2 regions of the Desulfobulbus oligotrophicus genome follow, and region 2 is predicted to be linked to the other one. Evidence: riboswitches for the same ligand, from Rfam matches in the RefSeq annotation. Region 2 holds a riboswitch; the other holds the start of a gene.

Region 1 (8,116 bases), 1.1 Mb from region 2:
TGGCAATGGTTGCCGCCGGTGTGGCCGGCCGGTCCTGCATCTTGTAAGTAGGATAAAAGCCGCTGACATGCCAGGGGATATCTGCAGAAACATCCTGAAGAAAACGGGCGATGTTTCGCACCTCCTGTTCACTGTCGTTTAAGCCCGGAATAAGCAGCGTGGTCACCTCAACCAGCACACCCAGGCTGTGAAACAGACGGATATTTTCGACAACCGGTTCAAGCCTGGCCTTACAGACTTCCTGATAAAATTCGGTGGTAAATGCCTTGAGATCGATGTTAATGCCGTCGAGCACCGGTGCCAGATGCTGCACCACCTCACCGGTCATATAACCGTTACTGACAAACACATTTTTCAGGCCCCTTTCCTTTGCCAGCTTGGCGCAATCGTAGGCAAACTCATAAAAAATTGTCGGCTCCACATAGGTGTAGCTGATGCCGGCACAACCGCTGCGCTGTGCCGCATCCACCACATCCTGCGGTGTTCTGCGTGCACCGGTGATTTCGCCTGAGCAGAGGTGCGGGTACTGGGAGATCTGATAGTTCTGGCAGTGCAGGCATTGAAAGTTACACCCCACCGTGGCAATGGAATAGGATCGGCTGCCGGGGACAACATGAAAGAGCGGTTTTTTTTCGATGGGATCGATGTTTTCTGAAACCAGCCTACCGTAGACAAGGGAGTACAGTCGGCCGTTCCGGTGCTCACGCACACCGCAGATGCCGCGTTTGCCTTCGCTTATCCGACAGCGGTGATGACACAGTTCACAGACGACTCTGCCGTCTGGAGACTGTCTGTAAAACAATGCTTCATGCATACTCCCCTCCCTTGTCGGCATTCGGGCCAGGTCGCGCACTGTACAGTGACGACTGTTTCTCTTTTATTCTGCCGGACCTTCAGGCACCACCTGCCTGAACCAAGGCATTCTCTTCAGAGAGCAGAGACCGCTACATGCGTATTTTAGCCTCTGTCTTGGCCGGATTTTTCTCAAGACGCCGATAACGGCCAACGGCCTGTTCTGCAAATCGGCCGATGATATGGGAGAGGTCGGAACTTTGCCAGACCTCGGCAAAGGCTGCATTGGCAAGCAGGTGATCAGCAACCTGAAACGGCTGTTCGCCTTCCGGCTGCAGGCTGATATCTTCAAACTGCAGCGACACCTGTCTATCCAGGGCCTCGTTGCAGAGCTCATGAACACAGTACACAAAGAATTTTCTTACGTCCTCGGTTGATTCGGCCTCGTTGAGCTGTTTTCTGAATTTGGGCAGCAGTTCATTTTCAATCTTTGTAAAGGACTGTATCTTGACCATGGTCATCCTCCTGTTGAAAGAAATTCTTGTCGTGGAGCATCATGTCGAGCCCGGTCATCAACGAGCGCTCGTAAAAAAAGCTGTACAGTTAAACGTACGATTTCCGGCGGACAGGGTCATAAAGAACAGGCAGCTGCAGGCAAACCAGCTCCGATCATCTTTCGCTGCCATCGGCTGCTGCTCAATACAGCAAGACTGTTGCCTGTTCCTCCTGGCTGCGGGCGGCCATCTCCCTGATACGGGCGGCCATGGCCTCGGGATTTGAAGGAAACGCTCCCTCCGGACACGCCTGCACACATTGCTGACACACCACACAGGCCTCACTGATGATCGGATACGGATCTACGACAATGGCCCCGGTCGGGCACACCTCAGCGCAGATCCCGCAGCTTGTGCAGAGTTGCTCGTCTGCAGCCAGCGGCGGCATGGAGGCCTTTGCTGCAGCCAACGATTTGATCTGTGCCTCAGCACGCATGGTCGGCGGAAGATAATCAAGCTTCTGCAGATCAAGCACCACTTGTTCCTGTTGTGCAAGTCGCTCCACCACCACATCAACCAGTGTCCGCACCTGATCCAGGTCTGCCTGGTCCGGGCGTCCCTGGGCCAGTGGTTCTACCGCACCCCACATCGAGGCATGTACAGCCAGAACTTTTGCCGCAGCCACAGGGATATACTGTTTTTCAACGAGCTGGGCAGCCATCTCAGGCAGGGCCAGACCGCTGGCAACACCACCCCAGGTGACAAAGGGAACGGCACGGCCGGTTTGATTCGGTGTCAGGGCATCGATCCAGCGGCTGACCAGAGGAATGGCATGATCGCAATAGACAGGTGAGCCGATCCACAGACAGACAGGTGTATCGGACAGATCGGGGAGAGACCGGGCAGCGGCCGCACCCTGCACACTGAGGTCAGCCATCTCGACCTGACACTGCTGTTCAAGTAAACGTTGTTGGATGGTTTCCGCCACCAGGCGGGTGGTGCCGGCGGGTGAGAAGTAGACAATACGATGCGCGTAGTTCATAAAACAAGTCTCCTGTTAGGGTCATCCCGAACATGACGATTGGCACACGTTCGGCCTGTTCAACAAAGATCTGTTGCCGGATAAACAGTCTGTCGGCAACGCAACCGCGCTGCATGCCTTCCAACCCGGTGACACGTCTCTGACCTTGCAAACAGTCCGATGTACAGGCAGGTACATCCAATGACAGAACATACCGTCAATACGGCGGATACTGACAAGAACCTATGGTGTACTCCTTTATCGGATACCCATATTGATTCAGCAGAACCTGACCGTAGTGATCAAGCACATACCGTTCCCACCGGCACATGCCCGGCGGCACAACCGGCGCGTAGGTGGTTACCGGAGCAGCAGCAACCGGCGGTGGATAGACAGGTGGTGGAGGACGATAGGCCAGGGCTGTGAGCGCTGAACCGAGAAAGAGTCCGGTCAACCCCCATCCCAGGGCAACACCACTGCAGCAGTGATGACGGCTCCATGCAGACACCGGATTAAAGGAGATGGACAGGATACAGAAAACAAGGACAAAGATCGTTGTCTTTTTCATGGCGATTTCACAGTGCAAGGTTCAAGGAGGGGATACAGGAGTTTTCCCTGCCGCTATCTTACCTGTACTGTCTCTATACCATACTTCGATCTTTTTGGGTGAACGCTTTTGAAAAAACTACGGCGGCATCGAGAAAAGATGCTCTGATGACGCGCTTTAAACGCCGGAGTACAAAAAACCGGCCCCGGACCTCCTTCCTGTACAACAACTAAGGCGTCTGCCGGCAAACAAAACGCCCGGAGCAACATGGCAACAGGTACAATTTTACAGCAGGAAGAGGTGGTCCGGGACAAGCCGTACAACAGCAGGGTTGAACAAAAAAAATCCCCGGATCAATGACTCTTGATCCGGGGATGCCCTGGTTTATCCACGTACCGATGTTTCCCCTTGTCCAGAGAGAAAACAACTATCATCTTTTCAGGCAGGTCTTCTGACTTTCGGATCGCTCTACTATCTGCGTCTTCCCGACCGTACGGCCAGTGACATTGTGCAGCTTCGTCCCCGAATACAGCGGCGGGCCCGTCCCCGATTCTCACGGGGTTCCCTTTTCATCCTTACGGAACCTGAAAAACTATTCAACTGAATTACATGCACACCTAAGCGGTTCACCCCCTTCTTGTCAAGCATAAAAAAAGCACACTGCCCACACAATCCCGCCGGTCACCGGTGTCTGCGGGATGGTGAACTGTCTGAAAAATGCCGCCTGTCTGTCCCGGGTCGGCTGCTGCAGCCCAAGCACCCTGCCTCGGGGTATCACCACGTTCAATAAAAACACCGGACATGTGAACAGGTGACATCAACCCTGAACAGTGGTATAAACCACTGCTTACGCTCCCTTTATCAGCAAGATCGTACCATGTAAAAATTGGCATCTACCCCTGAACAGACCTCCACCCCCATCAGCCATGCGTTGCCAACCTGTTGTATACGCCCGGGAAAACCGACATCAAAGGCACTTTCCAAAACAGAGGGGCCAATGAGGTCTCTTTATCCGGCATCCCTTACTTCTTTCTGCATCTTATGCGCAACACATCCGCTCAAGACCATACCTTGTCATCCTTATCCGGCAGAAACGGTATAGCAACGGCACAGCAGCACACCAAAGCAGTTGTCGGTTTCAACACAAACCGGCTTATCGCCTGCCATGACTGTGATCTGCTGCACCACCTGCCCGAACATGCAATCACCACCCTGCTCTGCTCCCGGTGCGGCGCGGTGCTGCACCGTCAAAAACCGGCAACAGTTGAACGCTCACTGGCCTGGATCACAGCCGCTCTGATCCTCTTCATTCTCTCCAACAGTTTTCCCTTTCTGGCCATCCGGAGCAGCGGTCTGGCGCAGGAGACCATCCTGTTGTCCGGTATCCATGAACTCTGGAAACAGGATATGCACAGCCTTGCCGTGCTGGTTCTTCTCACCTGCGTACTCATACCGCTTGTACAGATGCTGGGGCTGCTCTATATTCTGGTCCCACTGCAGCTGGGTGGACGGCCGGCGCCCTCTGCAGGCTCCTTGTATCGGATTGTCCAGGAGCTTGCCCCCTGGGGAATGATGGAGGTTTTTATGGTGGGCATTCTGGTGGCTCTGGTAAAACTCGATCACCTGGCAACCATTGTCCTGGGGATTTCCGTCTTTTCCTTTGCAGCCCTGATCTTTGTCATGGCCGCCGCCTTTGCAAGCCTTGACCCGGTCCTGTTGTGGGATCGTCTTGACCAGCGCCGATGAACACCAAAACCGCCACCGCCCTGCAAGTGGGATTGATCAGCTGTCACGACTGCCGGCAACTGGTCTCGGTTCAACAGGCAGACAACTCTCCGTACTGTCCTCGCTGTGGTGCCCGTCTCCACCGGCGTAAACCTAACAGCCTGACCCGTACCTGGGCCCTGATCTGTGCAGCGATGATCCTGCTTATTCCGGCCAACCTGCTGCCGATCACCATTACCACCTCCCTGGGAACCAAGCAGACCGACACCATCCTCAGCGGCGTGATCTACTTTATGCAGACCGGTTCCTGGGAGATTGCAGCGGTCATCTTTATTGCCAGCATCTTTGTTCCCTTTGCCAAGTTGTGTATTCTGATCTTTCTGCTGCTCACTGTCCGCTTTCGGTCACAGTGGCGCCCCAGAGACCGCACCGGTCTTTACCGCTTAACCGAGCTGGTGGGCCGCTGGTCCATGGTGGACATCTACGTGGTCACCATTCTGGTGGCCCTGGTCAAGCTGGGAGCCATAGCCGATATTGAGGCCGGGCCTGCCGCCATCTACTTTGCTGCCGTGGTGGTGACGACGATGTTTGCCGCCAACAGCTTTGATCCCCGTCTGATCTGGGATGTACTTGAGGAGGACGTATGACTGATCGTTCAACGATCGAACAACATATTGCCGCACCCGTTGTTCCGGCCAAACGCCGTTTTTCCCTTGTGTGGATTGTACCACTGGTGGCCCTGGCCATCGGCGGCTGGCTGGCGTTCAAGGCCATCCGTGACAAGGGGCCGACCATTACCATCACCTTTGCCACGGCTGACGGTCTGGAGGCGGGGAAGACTAAAATCAAGTTCAAGGATGTGGATATCGGCCAGGTGGAATCCATTGCTCTGAGTGAAGATGCCGCCAAAGTGATGGTCACCGCCAAAATGATTAAGGGAAGTGAGGTGTTTTTAACCGATCAGACCAAGTTCTGGGTGGTCCGGCCGCGCATCAGCGGTGGTTCGATAACCGGACTCGGAACCGTGCTGTCCGGCGCCTATATCGGCATTGACGGCAGCAGACTGGGAAAGCCTGCCTCCACCTTCACCGGACTGGAGACACCACCGGTGGTCACCTTTGACCATCCCGGCAGATCGTTCAAGATCGTTGCCGACTCACTGGGTTCTCTTGATATCGGTTCTCCGGTGTACTATCGGCAGATTCAGGTGGGTCAGGTGGTGGGTTACAACCTGAACGAAAAAGGGACCGGTGTGGACATCGTGATCTTTGTTGATGCCCCCCACTTTACCAGGGTGACGAAGAATACTAAATTCTGGAACGCCAGTGGTTTTGATGTATCGCTCAGTGCCCATGGGTTAAAAATCGACACCCAATCCATGGTGTCGATCATCAACGGCGGCATTGCCTTTGACCTGCCCAAGGATTCGGGACCGGGTAAGGAGGCGGAGGAGGACACAACCTTCCATCTGTATGCCGACCGCAACGCCATCCAGGAAAAACGGTACACGATCCGCACCTACTATACCCTGCTCTTTGATGAATCGGTACGCGGCCTGCAGATCGGTGCACCGGTGGAACTCTACGGTATCAAAATGGGCGAAGTTGTCGACCTGAACCTGGAATTTGACCTGGAACAGAAAAAATTCGTGGCCCCGGTAACTGTGGCCATCGAACCGGAGCGGATGAGTTTTTCCAACAGAGAGAAGATTTTAAAGATCTTCAACAACGATCCAAGCCTGTTCATCAAAACCATGGTGGAACGGCATGGCCTGCGGGCCCAACTGCAAAGCGCCAACCTGCTCACCGGCCAGTTGATGGTCAACCTCGTCTTTGTGCCGGATGCCCCCAGGGCCACCTTAACCACCAGAAACGGGGTGCAGGTGGTGCCCACCGTTACCGGATCGTTTGAACGACTGCAGGAAAGTGTGAGCCGTATCCTTACCCGGCTTGAAAATGTGCCCTTTGATCAGATCGGCAACGAACTCCAGCTGACACTCAAAGCCGCCACCGCCACCATAGCTGAGGTCGGCAACCTGACCGCAACGCTCAACAGCGAGACCGCACCCAAACTGCAGACAGCCCTGATGGAGCTGCAAAAAACACTGATCGATGTTCAAAAGAGTCTGGGTGCGAATTCACCCCTGCAGTACAACACCACCAAAACCCTGGAAGAGTTGTCGCGTACCCTGCGTGCATTGCGCGAGCTTACCACCACCCTTGAACATCAGCCACAATCGATCCTTTTCGGCAAAAAAAGGCAGCCGGATGAATAAATTTAACCTCAGTGTACTCTGGTTGATACTTGGAACAGTGCAGCTCGGCCTTTTGGGCTGCGGCCCGGCTGTCCAACCCATCAGCTATCATACCCTTACCGGTTTTCCGGCAGCGACTGAAACCAGGGACAACCACAGCCAACTCGTGCTGCAGATCGGGCCGGTCAACCTGCCGGACAGGCTCAAACAATCACGGCTGGTTTTCGGAACCAACGGTACCTTTCAGTTCAGCGACCAGCATCGCTGGGCCGATGACCTTGACCATGACATTGCCCGGGCCATTGGTGAACAGCTGGCTGTCAGGCTCAAAACAGAGCAGATCGCTCTTTTTCCGGAAAACCGATACGCACAGATAACCTGTCAGATTGTGCTTGATGTGCTGACGTTAGAAGGTCTGCCCGGTCAGGAGGCATCTTTTAGTGTGCGCTGGTCAATCATTGACCCTGATACACGAGCCGTCCGCTTCGTCCGGCGCAGTACGTTTGGCAGACAACCAACAGACAGCAGCCAAGCCGCCTGGGTTGCGACGCAGCGCCAGAACATCGCCGCACTCAGCGAAGAGATTGCCCGCGCTATCCAAACAGGTAGCTGGTAGCCAAAGGGTAAAACGATTGAGAAAAATAATCCGGATTGGAAAGATCTGAGCCTGGGTTGTATGGATTTTGAGACTATCGCAGAGTTCATGTTTGGCATATCAAGGATGATGGATTCTGCGACTACGGCCGCTGCGCGTCCTTCGCGCAGAATGACCGTTGTAGGGTGACGAGGTGATGTCTGAGTCAATTTGATGTCATACCGCGCAGAATGACTGTCGTAGGGTGACAAGGTGATATCTGAGCCAAATTGATGTCATTCCGCGCGTAGTCGCGGAATCCAGTTGAATGCAGGGACGCCACATGGAAGGTAAACACGCCTATACCTCTAGCAAGTAAACGAAATGGAACGCTTTACACCGGGGTGACCAGCAACCTGGAACGTCGTATGTATGAACATAAAAACAAAACACACTCTGAAAGCTTCAGCGCAGAATGACCGTTGCAGGGTGATAGGGTGATGTCTGAGTCAATTTGATGTCATACCGCGCAGAATGACTGTCGTAGGGTGACAAGGTGATATCTGAGCCAAATTGATGTCATTCCGCGCGTAGTCGCGGAATCCAGTTGAATGCAGGGACGCCACATGGAAGGTAAACACGCTTCCACCTACATTCTCGCCAGCAAACAAAATGGAACGCTTTACACCGGGGTGACCAGCAATCTGGA
Region 2 (8,116 bases):
ATTATAAAAAATGAAGTCATTCCCCAACAATGCCTTGACGACAGCACCATTTCACTCGGTATTGTCACGCCGTACCGCAATCAAACCAATGCGCTGCAAGAGGCTTTTCGTAACACTTCCATACAGGCAGACACGGTTGACAAGTTTCAAGGGCGCGAGAGGGATGTGATAATCCTCTCAACCGTTGACAACAAAATTTCAGACTTTGCAGACAACGCCAACCGCCTGAATGTTGCTGTTTCACGTGCCGTTAAACAGCTTATTGTCGTGATGAACAGAGGGGATGATGCGCATGATACGAATATTGGCGATCTTGTGCGCTATATCAAGTACAACAACATGGAGATCGTTCATAGCTCGACATATTCTGTATTTGATTATCTATATGACAGTTATCGCAGTGAGCGGAATAGAATTTTAAAGAAGCGAAGAAGAATTTCAGAATATGACAGTGAAAATTTAATGTATATTATGATCTGCGAACTGCTTGAGAATGAACGCTTTACGAAACTGAGTGTGGCGGAGCACGTTCCTCTGAAAATGATAATTCGAGATATAGAAAAACTCACCGAAGACGAAAAGCGCTACGCTGGAAATATATTGACTCATGTCGATTTTCTTATCTTTGATAAACTCGGTAAAGTCCCCTTGCTTGCGATCGAGGTTGACGGGGTGGCCTTCCACAAGGATGGTTCGCGTCAGGCTGAGCGGGACAAGTTGAAAAATGGGATCTTTGAAAAATACGGCTTGCCGCTCATTCGTTTCAAGACAGATGGCAGTGGCGAGCGCGAACTACTCTACGCCAAATTGAACGATGTTTTGGCGCAGTCCACCCCATGAATGGCCCAATGACTTTGAGTGTTCGATTTTTCATCGGTCGAGCCCTCAGTTGTACTCCAAAGCCATATCAATCCCCCTGACTACTTCCGCAAAGACCTGTTCACGACCCAGGGCAAGGTAGATATGGTTCAAGGCCTCTTGGTGTAGAGCAATTTACTGTGTGTCTGTGCCGCCGAAACGCCAGAGCCTTTCGGAAAGTTCTCGGCTCATTTTTTTTTCGACGCGGCGATTCCATGGTCATATCGGCTTCCATTCGCTCCCGGCAGAACGCAAAGGCCTCGGCCTTGTCGTCCGACTCGGCAAAGTATTCCATGTTGGGCTTGATTTGCTCCAGATAATGGTTGTCTGTTTTGTGTGATTCCAGCTTGGCAATCGCCGGCAGGGCGGTCCGGCTTTCGTCTTTTGTCGGAGCAGCCATTGGAGCCGGAGACTGGGGTTGGATATTCTGGTTGCCGCGCTTCGTACGGATTCCTTTCCGTTCCATCGCCGCGATGCTCGGCCCCAGATGTATGGTCGGTTGGTAATCCCCCCAGAAAAAGGATCATTTCAGAGTAGAATTTCCGAGAATAAGCAAGATGGGGATTTTATGATGAAAAAGTCAGGATTCATGGATAGTCAAATTTTGGCGATTTTAAAGCAGTCCGAGAATGGGATACCCGTTCCCGAACTTTGCCGCGAGCACGCCATAAGTAGTACGCCTTTTGACAAATGACGGGCCAAGTTCGGCGGTATGGATGCATCCATGATGGCTCGCATGAAAGAGCTGGAAAAGGAAAATGTCCATACCCTGATCAAAGAAATTCTGTCCATGGATGGTGAGTTCATTGTCTCCAGACATGCAAAAGAAAGGATGAAAGAGCGGGGTTACACCCTGCATGATGTTGAATATATTCTTTTGTATGGAACCATTACAGGTAAGCAGTTCGTGAACAGTGCCGGCAACTGGAGATATACAATAACTGGCCCAGATCTGGACGGTACTGACGGAAGTGCTGTCACTGCTATCATTCATAGAAACGCAATTGTTCGTGTGACGGTTCTTTCTTAGGAGGAAAAAAATGAAAATTTGCGCACTGTGCAATGGCCCTGTTGAGGTCATCAAGGACAAGCCATACGAATATACGGAAAGCGGTCTGGATGTTGTCCTTTATGGTATCACCCAGTACCAGTGTACCAGCTGTGGTGAAACTTTTGCGGCTCTCCCGAAAATCCAGGATCTTCACAAGGTGATAGGAAAAGATATCTGCGCCAACAAAAAGGCCTTGCTCAAACCCGAAGAAATTATATTCCTTCGCAAGAACATGCATCTCAAGGCAAAAGATATGGCCAAGATATTGGGAGTAAACCCCTCTGTTTATTCTCGGTGGGAAAACGGAAAAAAGACGATCAGTGATCCTTATGACAGGCTGCTTCGCATGGTATATATGGCATGCACGGCAGAGAGAAGCGACTGTAACGACGCGCTGACAGTCAATCTTTTCAAAAACCTTTCTTCCAAGCGGAAAGAGATTGAGCAGCCCAGTCAGATTATCCTCAACCCGCAAGAATGGCTGCTTGGAGATGTTACCGCCAGTGGGGTGTCCTGACCCGGTCCCACTTCTAAGGTTGTACAAACCAGGTACTTCAAACAACCGTTTGATTTATAAATATAAAAAAGTCTTTAAGTCAGGCACAAAAAAGACCTGCAAACCAACAGTCGCATAAACAGGACAGCCCTGCACCCTAATGACAGGTTTGTCTGCTTAGCGTACACTAAAAACACCGTCAGAGTTTATTGGTTCTGTCCCGGTCGTCACCTGATCATGATTAATCATCGAAAGGCACCCTACTTTTAAACATTCCACAGACGATGCCCTCACCAACGATCAAACAAAAAGCATAGAGATACGTTCTGCTGCTCGGGACGGCTGTCCAGCCGTCCCGAGCAGACCGATGAGCAATAATCAATACGTATACCTCAAGCCCACATAAAAGTTACGGCCAGGCATGGGATAATCCATGGTATAGGCATAGTCTTTGTCAAAGATGTTGTTCACCTCGGCCCGCAGCTCCAGCCGCCCCTTCCCCTCAATATCCAGCAGTCCTTTTTGTACACTCAGATCAACAACCGTGAAATCACCGAACTTTCGATACTCACCATAGGTCGGACTGCCTGAGTAATAGTTCCAGTCTTTAGAGTAGGCTTTGCCGATATACGAGGCGTTCAGCGTTGCCGACAAATCAACACCATGGTGACTGAAAGACAGGCCATAGGATGCGGTCACCTTGGGGACGTACGGCAGGGTGTCCGGATCTTGAGCCACCATAAAGTCCGGACGGTGGTCCTCGTTTTTCCGCTGGGTCATCACGGTCAGGTTGCCGTAGGGTCGCAGCGAAAACTCCTGATCAAAAGCCTTGCCAACGTCAACGCCCAAACCGAACTCAAGACCGGCATACACAGCTTTACCTGTCAGGTTTTCAAAAACTGTATTGGGATATTCTCCATAAGGCCTGACGGAACGGGATACGATCTTGTCTTTATAATCGGTATGAAAGTAGGTTAACTCCGCATCGACAAACTTCCAGGCCAGATCAGCCCCCACTTCAAAACTCTGACTCTTTTCCGGATTTAAATCGGCATTGGGAAAATAGTTATACGAGTCACCCGCCATCTGGCGCGGTGTGGGCATGTGGAAACCTTCAGCATAGTTCGCTCGCAGCTTGAGGATATCCATCGGCAACCAGGCCACACCCAGCGAAGGGGCAAAATTTGTGTCAGAGGACCGGATACCGGCGACCTTGTCGGTATTCTTGTACGAGTCATAGCGACCACCGGCAGACAGGATAACCTTCTCATCAAAAAGGCGCAGCTTACCCAGCAGATACCCGGCGTAATCAGTGGATTTTGCACTGGTACGGGAAGAACCGTAGCCATAGTCCGAGGATGTGTCCAGATCATACCTGATGTAATCAAACCCGGCGGTCAGTGTGACAAGCTCTCTGTCATATGTCACGCGGGCCTGTCCCTGCTGCAGATCGGTATCACCGTTACTCCAGCCATCAGACACAGGATAGTGTACAGTTGACCAGGGAAGGTTGCGATCAGTGTAATTCAGGCGTCGGCTCTCATGTTTGCCAAATGTATAGTCAGCCGCCCAACTGAGTGTTTTATCTTTGGTCGCACCTGCATAACTCAAAGTGGTATTGGATGCGGTCTCATCAGAACTGCCAAACGAGTCCGGATACAGTGAGGAATCCGGCCAACCGCTAAAAGGGACCTGTCCGTCATCAAGCTTGAAGTAGTTGAGATGGGCGCCTACCCGGTGGTTTTCTAAAAACGTGTAGCCGGCGTCCAGGTCCACCCCGGTGCGGCCGTCAACACTGGTGTGCCGCCATTTTTCTCCGAATCCGGTTTCGTAATCACCAATTCTACTGTGTGTCAGTGCACCGGAAAAATCAAAGCCACCCTTCCCGCCGGACAACGCCACCTGCTGATCAAAACGGCCATAGCTGCCGATTCCAAGCTCTGCACTGGTGGTAAAACCCTCCTCACCACGCTTGGTGATGATGTTCACCACGCCGCCAATGGCTGAAGTGCCGTATTGCACGGCTGCAGGCCCTCTGATCAGTTCAATGCGCTCCACATTGCCCAGATCTTTCAGGTTCAGAAAACTGGTGCCGGTGCGGTGCCCGTTCAGTAGAATGAGCGTTGCCCCCTCCAGTTCATTGCTCATGGAGGAGTTGCCGATACCCCGGATATACAGAGCACTGCCGCCGGCGCCGTTACCGCTGGTCGTATAGGTCTGAAAGCCTTTTTTACTTAAAAACTCGCCCACATCTTTTGCTGTGGAGTTCCTGATCTCCTGTTCAGTAAAAACAACAATGTTGGACGTCACCTCCCGTTTGGTTGCTTCCGTTGAGTCGGCAGTGACGACCATTGTGTCTAAAACAACGGAGTCCTGTCCCCAGGACATGGTCGACAGTGACAGTGGTACCAGAACCAGCATCGATACACCCAGTTTTTGTTTCATACAACTCCTCCCTCCCTTTGTTGTCCTTTTGCCGACACAGGCTGTCGGCGTTGATATGTTCTGCAAGCCCCTTATCTTGCAGCCTCGGCTCCGCAACATCTCTGTATCACAAATAAAAAAGGCGTCCTGAGTCGAAATCGACCCAGGACGCCCTGTTATCCTGAAAATTATACCCGCAAGACGCTCGTCCAAAGCAATCTACGGAAAAAACTTCAGGCAGGTCTTCTGACTTGTCCCGTTTTCGCGGCCTTCCCATCCTGATACAGGACAGTGACACGCAAAGGCGAAAACGCGTCGCACCAAAGAGCGACGAGAGGATTTACAGCGATGGGCTCGTCCCCGAATTGCACGGGGTTCCCTTGTTAGGCTACACAAGCACCTGAAGATACAGCAGACCATTAAAGTAAAACACCGGGATTGTCAAGCCCGGTTTACACAATACAACACACGGATAAACCGTAAAAACTGCATACAAATTTCCTTACCACGTTCCCCCCCCCGACTCTTCTCAAGACCCCACAGAACCCGATGCGATCCGCTGACAGCCGGGACCTTGTATCTGACTTTGCCCACCGGTTCGGGGAGAGATCTGTATCTGCGTACTGATCCGGTCTTTGAGGGCGGCAACATGCGATATGACACCGATCAGTTTACCGTCCTGCTGCAGGCCCGAAAGAGCCTCCAGCGCCGTATCCAAAACCTCTTCATCCAGGGTGCCGAACCCTTCATCCAGAAACAGTGAATCCACCCGGACATTTTTGCCGGCCATCTGAGACAGGCCCAGTGCGAGCGCCAGGCTGACGATAAAACTCTCGCCACCGGAAAGATTTCTGGTGGACCGGACCTCGCTTGCCTGATAGGTATCGATCACATCAAGATCAAGCGGTTGTTTTTCATTGCGAATCAGCAGGTAGCGATCGCTCATTTTCTGCAGTTGCCTGTTGGCGTATCCGATCATGATGTCAAAGGTCAGCCCTTGGGCAAAGTTCCGATATTTTTTCCCGTCAGCCGAACCGATTAACTCGTGCAGGTTCTCCCACCGGCGACAGTCTTTTTTCTGGGCCGCTATCATTGCCCGCCTCTCCTGTATCCGCTCCTTTGCAACGGCATGCTCTTTCAACCTGTGTTCAAGACCGGCAATGGCATCTCGCGACTCTTTGAGCAATGCTTCACAGCGTGTACGTTGCAGCTCAAGTTCCTGCAAAGATTTATCAGTTACCTGTCGACTCATCTCCCTGGCTAATCGCTTTTCCCGGTCCTCCTGCCGGGCGTTGAGGTCGGTCTGTCGATCGTCGAGCTTCTTTGCCTGTGCAGACAGTTCCGCCCGCCTGACAGCAGGAAGCATTGCCTCGACAACCTGCGCTTCATGGGTAAAACCTGCAGATCGGAGCTCAGCAAGAAATTCCACTTCGTGTTTGTGCAGCTCCCCCCCACGCTGGTTGATGTTTTTTTGCAAAGATTCAATATGTGCCAGTACAGCCGTTTGCTGCTGCTGCACCGCACTGTATCGCTCCCTGGCCAGCTTCTCAGCTCTTTCAGCATCAGCCACACCCCTGCTGAGACGCCTTTCCTCAGCATCAGGATCTGTCGTGCCGTACAGTGCTTTGCGCTCATCACTGCTGCTGGTCAATGCTGTCTTTAATACCTCCAGACGCTTTGTTTTTTCAATCAGGGCTGCATCCTGAGCTTCAACAATTGCATCTAACTGCTTGATTGCACCAGTGCTATCGACAAGCAGCCTTGCGAGTTTATCTTTTTGTTTCACCTTATCCAGCCAGGCATGCAGCCGTGCCCGAAGTATCTCCACAAGTGTTGCAACGTCGTATTGACCGATATCAGGGATACCCAGCGGCTGCAGTTTACCCGCCACAATCTGTCGGGATGCGGCAACAGCAGTACAGAGTTTTTCCAGGCTCTCCTTTGCCACGGCACATGTTGTTGCAGCGGTCTTTTGCGCATGGACAGCTGCTGACTCAAGCTTTTCAGCTTCTGCCAACCTCTCCCGAGCCAGACCTTCAGCTTTTTCAAGTTTTCTGATGACAGTCTCCTGATCCTCAGCCTTATTGATCAGCCGGGTCAACGCTGTAATCTGCTCTTCAAGCTCATGAACAGCTGGAACATTCCCCTTGGCAAACGGATGTTCCAGCGCACCGCACAACGGGCAGGCTCTGCCATCTTCCAACCTGGCCCGGTACTCTTCAAGCTCGCTTATCCGTGCCACATAGGCCATCTCGCGAAGCAGGCCATCCTTTTCAGTACGATATTCACGCAGCTGTCGATCTCCCAACATCTGCCGGAGGCTATCCCTGCCCTGCTGCAACGCTTGCACGGCTTTTTCCAGCACTTTCTTGTGGCCGCAAATATGCTTTTGATATCCGGCAAGTAACGTGATTGCCTCTTTCTGCTTGTTCACCGCCTGTTCATAATCGCGTTCTTTTTGAACAAACTCCTGCTGCTGTGCACATAAAGTTTGCAGCTGTTCTTCAACACCGGTCAGCCCACTGATCAACCACTCATCCTGTGCATGCTCGCTGAGGTATTGATCTGCCTGCTGCAGTTGTTGTTCAGTATGGATACGTTTGTGCTGCTCCTGGGCAAGGGCCTGCCTGCTAGCCTCGATTTTCAGCGCATCCTGCCTGCACTCCTCTTCACCTTCTGCAACAGTCTGCTGTTGATCAGCAAGCCTCTGATCAAGGAGGCGGACCCTTTGCAGTACAGGTGCAGCTTTTTTCAGCTCCTCTTTGACACGCATGGTCTGCTGCTCTGCTGCCTTGTGTTCCCGGGCCTGATGCGTGACAGCGGCTTCCAGTTGTGGAAGCATCTTTTCCTCTCTGGCCAGCTTCCCCTGATCGTCTGCCTGCTGTTTGCGGACAGCGATCAACCGTGCATAGGTACCATCGAGCAAGGCTGCCTGCATTGCCTGATTAAGCCTGTCGCGCTCCGGCTGAAAGGCGGCACTCTCCTTGTGCAGCCTGTTTGCCTCATTGATCAGATCAATACGTTCTTTTTGCAGGGCATCGATGATGTTGAGCCAGGCGATACCTTTTTCTGCCACCGCAACCCTGGCCGTGCGTTCCTGAGCCTCTTTCTTCTTTATTTCAAGCGTCTGCCCTACCTCCTGTTCCTGTTCAGAAGTTAACACAACGATTCCCGCTGTCTCTGCTTCAAGAACAGCCAACTTCTCCCGTGCCTGCTGCTTTTGTTCATGAACCCGCACAGATATCCGGCTGTAGATTGTCGTGCCTGTTATCTGTTCCAGGATCGGC

What was found. Region 2 has a riboswitch for cobalamin ahead of HP555_RS13335 (TonB-dependent receptor). Riboswitches for the same ligand answer to the same signal wherever they lie in the genome.
Positions count from the first base shown of each region.
Region 1: it holds a riboswitch for cobalamin, as region 2 does, so the genes downstream of both, HP555_RS08450 (hypothetical protein) here and HP555_RS13335 (TonB-dependent receptor) in region 2, are expected to answer to the same signal.

Region 1 covers NZ_CP054140.1:1,873,833-1,881,948, reverse strand. Annotated here, with positions in the region: gene amrS (AmmeMemoRadiSam system radical SAM enzyme) at 1-814, opposite strand, end outside; gene HP555_RS14445 (hypothetical protein) at 945-1,307, opposite strand; gene HP555_RS08455 (EFR1 family ferrodoxin) at 1,489-2,328, opposite strand; gene HP555_RS08450 (hypothetical protein) at 2,525-2,875, opposite strand; cobalamin riboswitch at 3,279-3,457, opposite strand; gene HP555_RS08445 (paraquat-inducible protein A) at 3,896-4,600, shown strand; gene HP555_RS08440 (paraquat-inducible protein A) at 4,597-5,226, shown strand; gene HP555_RS08435 (PqiB family protein) at 5,223-6,854, shown strand; gene HP555_RS08430 (PqiC family protein) at 6,847-7,449, shown strand; partial or broken gene HP555_RS14380 (GIY-YIG nuclease family protein) at 7,770-7,856, shown strand; gene HP555_RS08420 (GIY-YIG nuclease family protein) at 8,034-8,116, shown strand, end outside.
Region 2 covers NZ_CP054140.1:2,931,526-2,939,641, forward strand. Annotated here, with positions in the region: gene HP555_RS13310 (AAA domain-containing protein) at 1-840, shown strand, start outside; gene HP555_RS13315 (hypothetical protein) at 941-1,324, opposite strand; partial or broken gene HP555_RS14415 (transposase) at 1,430-1,888, shown strand; gene HP555_RS13330 (type II TA system antitoxin MqsA family protein) at 1,899-2,426, shown strand; gene HP555_RS13335 (TonB-dependent receptor) at 2,784-4,850, opposite strand; cobalamin riboswitch at 5,049-5,248, opposite strand; gene HP555_RS13340 (AAA family ATPase) at 5,359-8,116, opposite strand, start outside.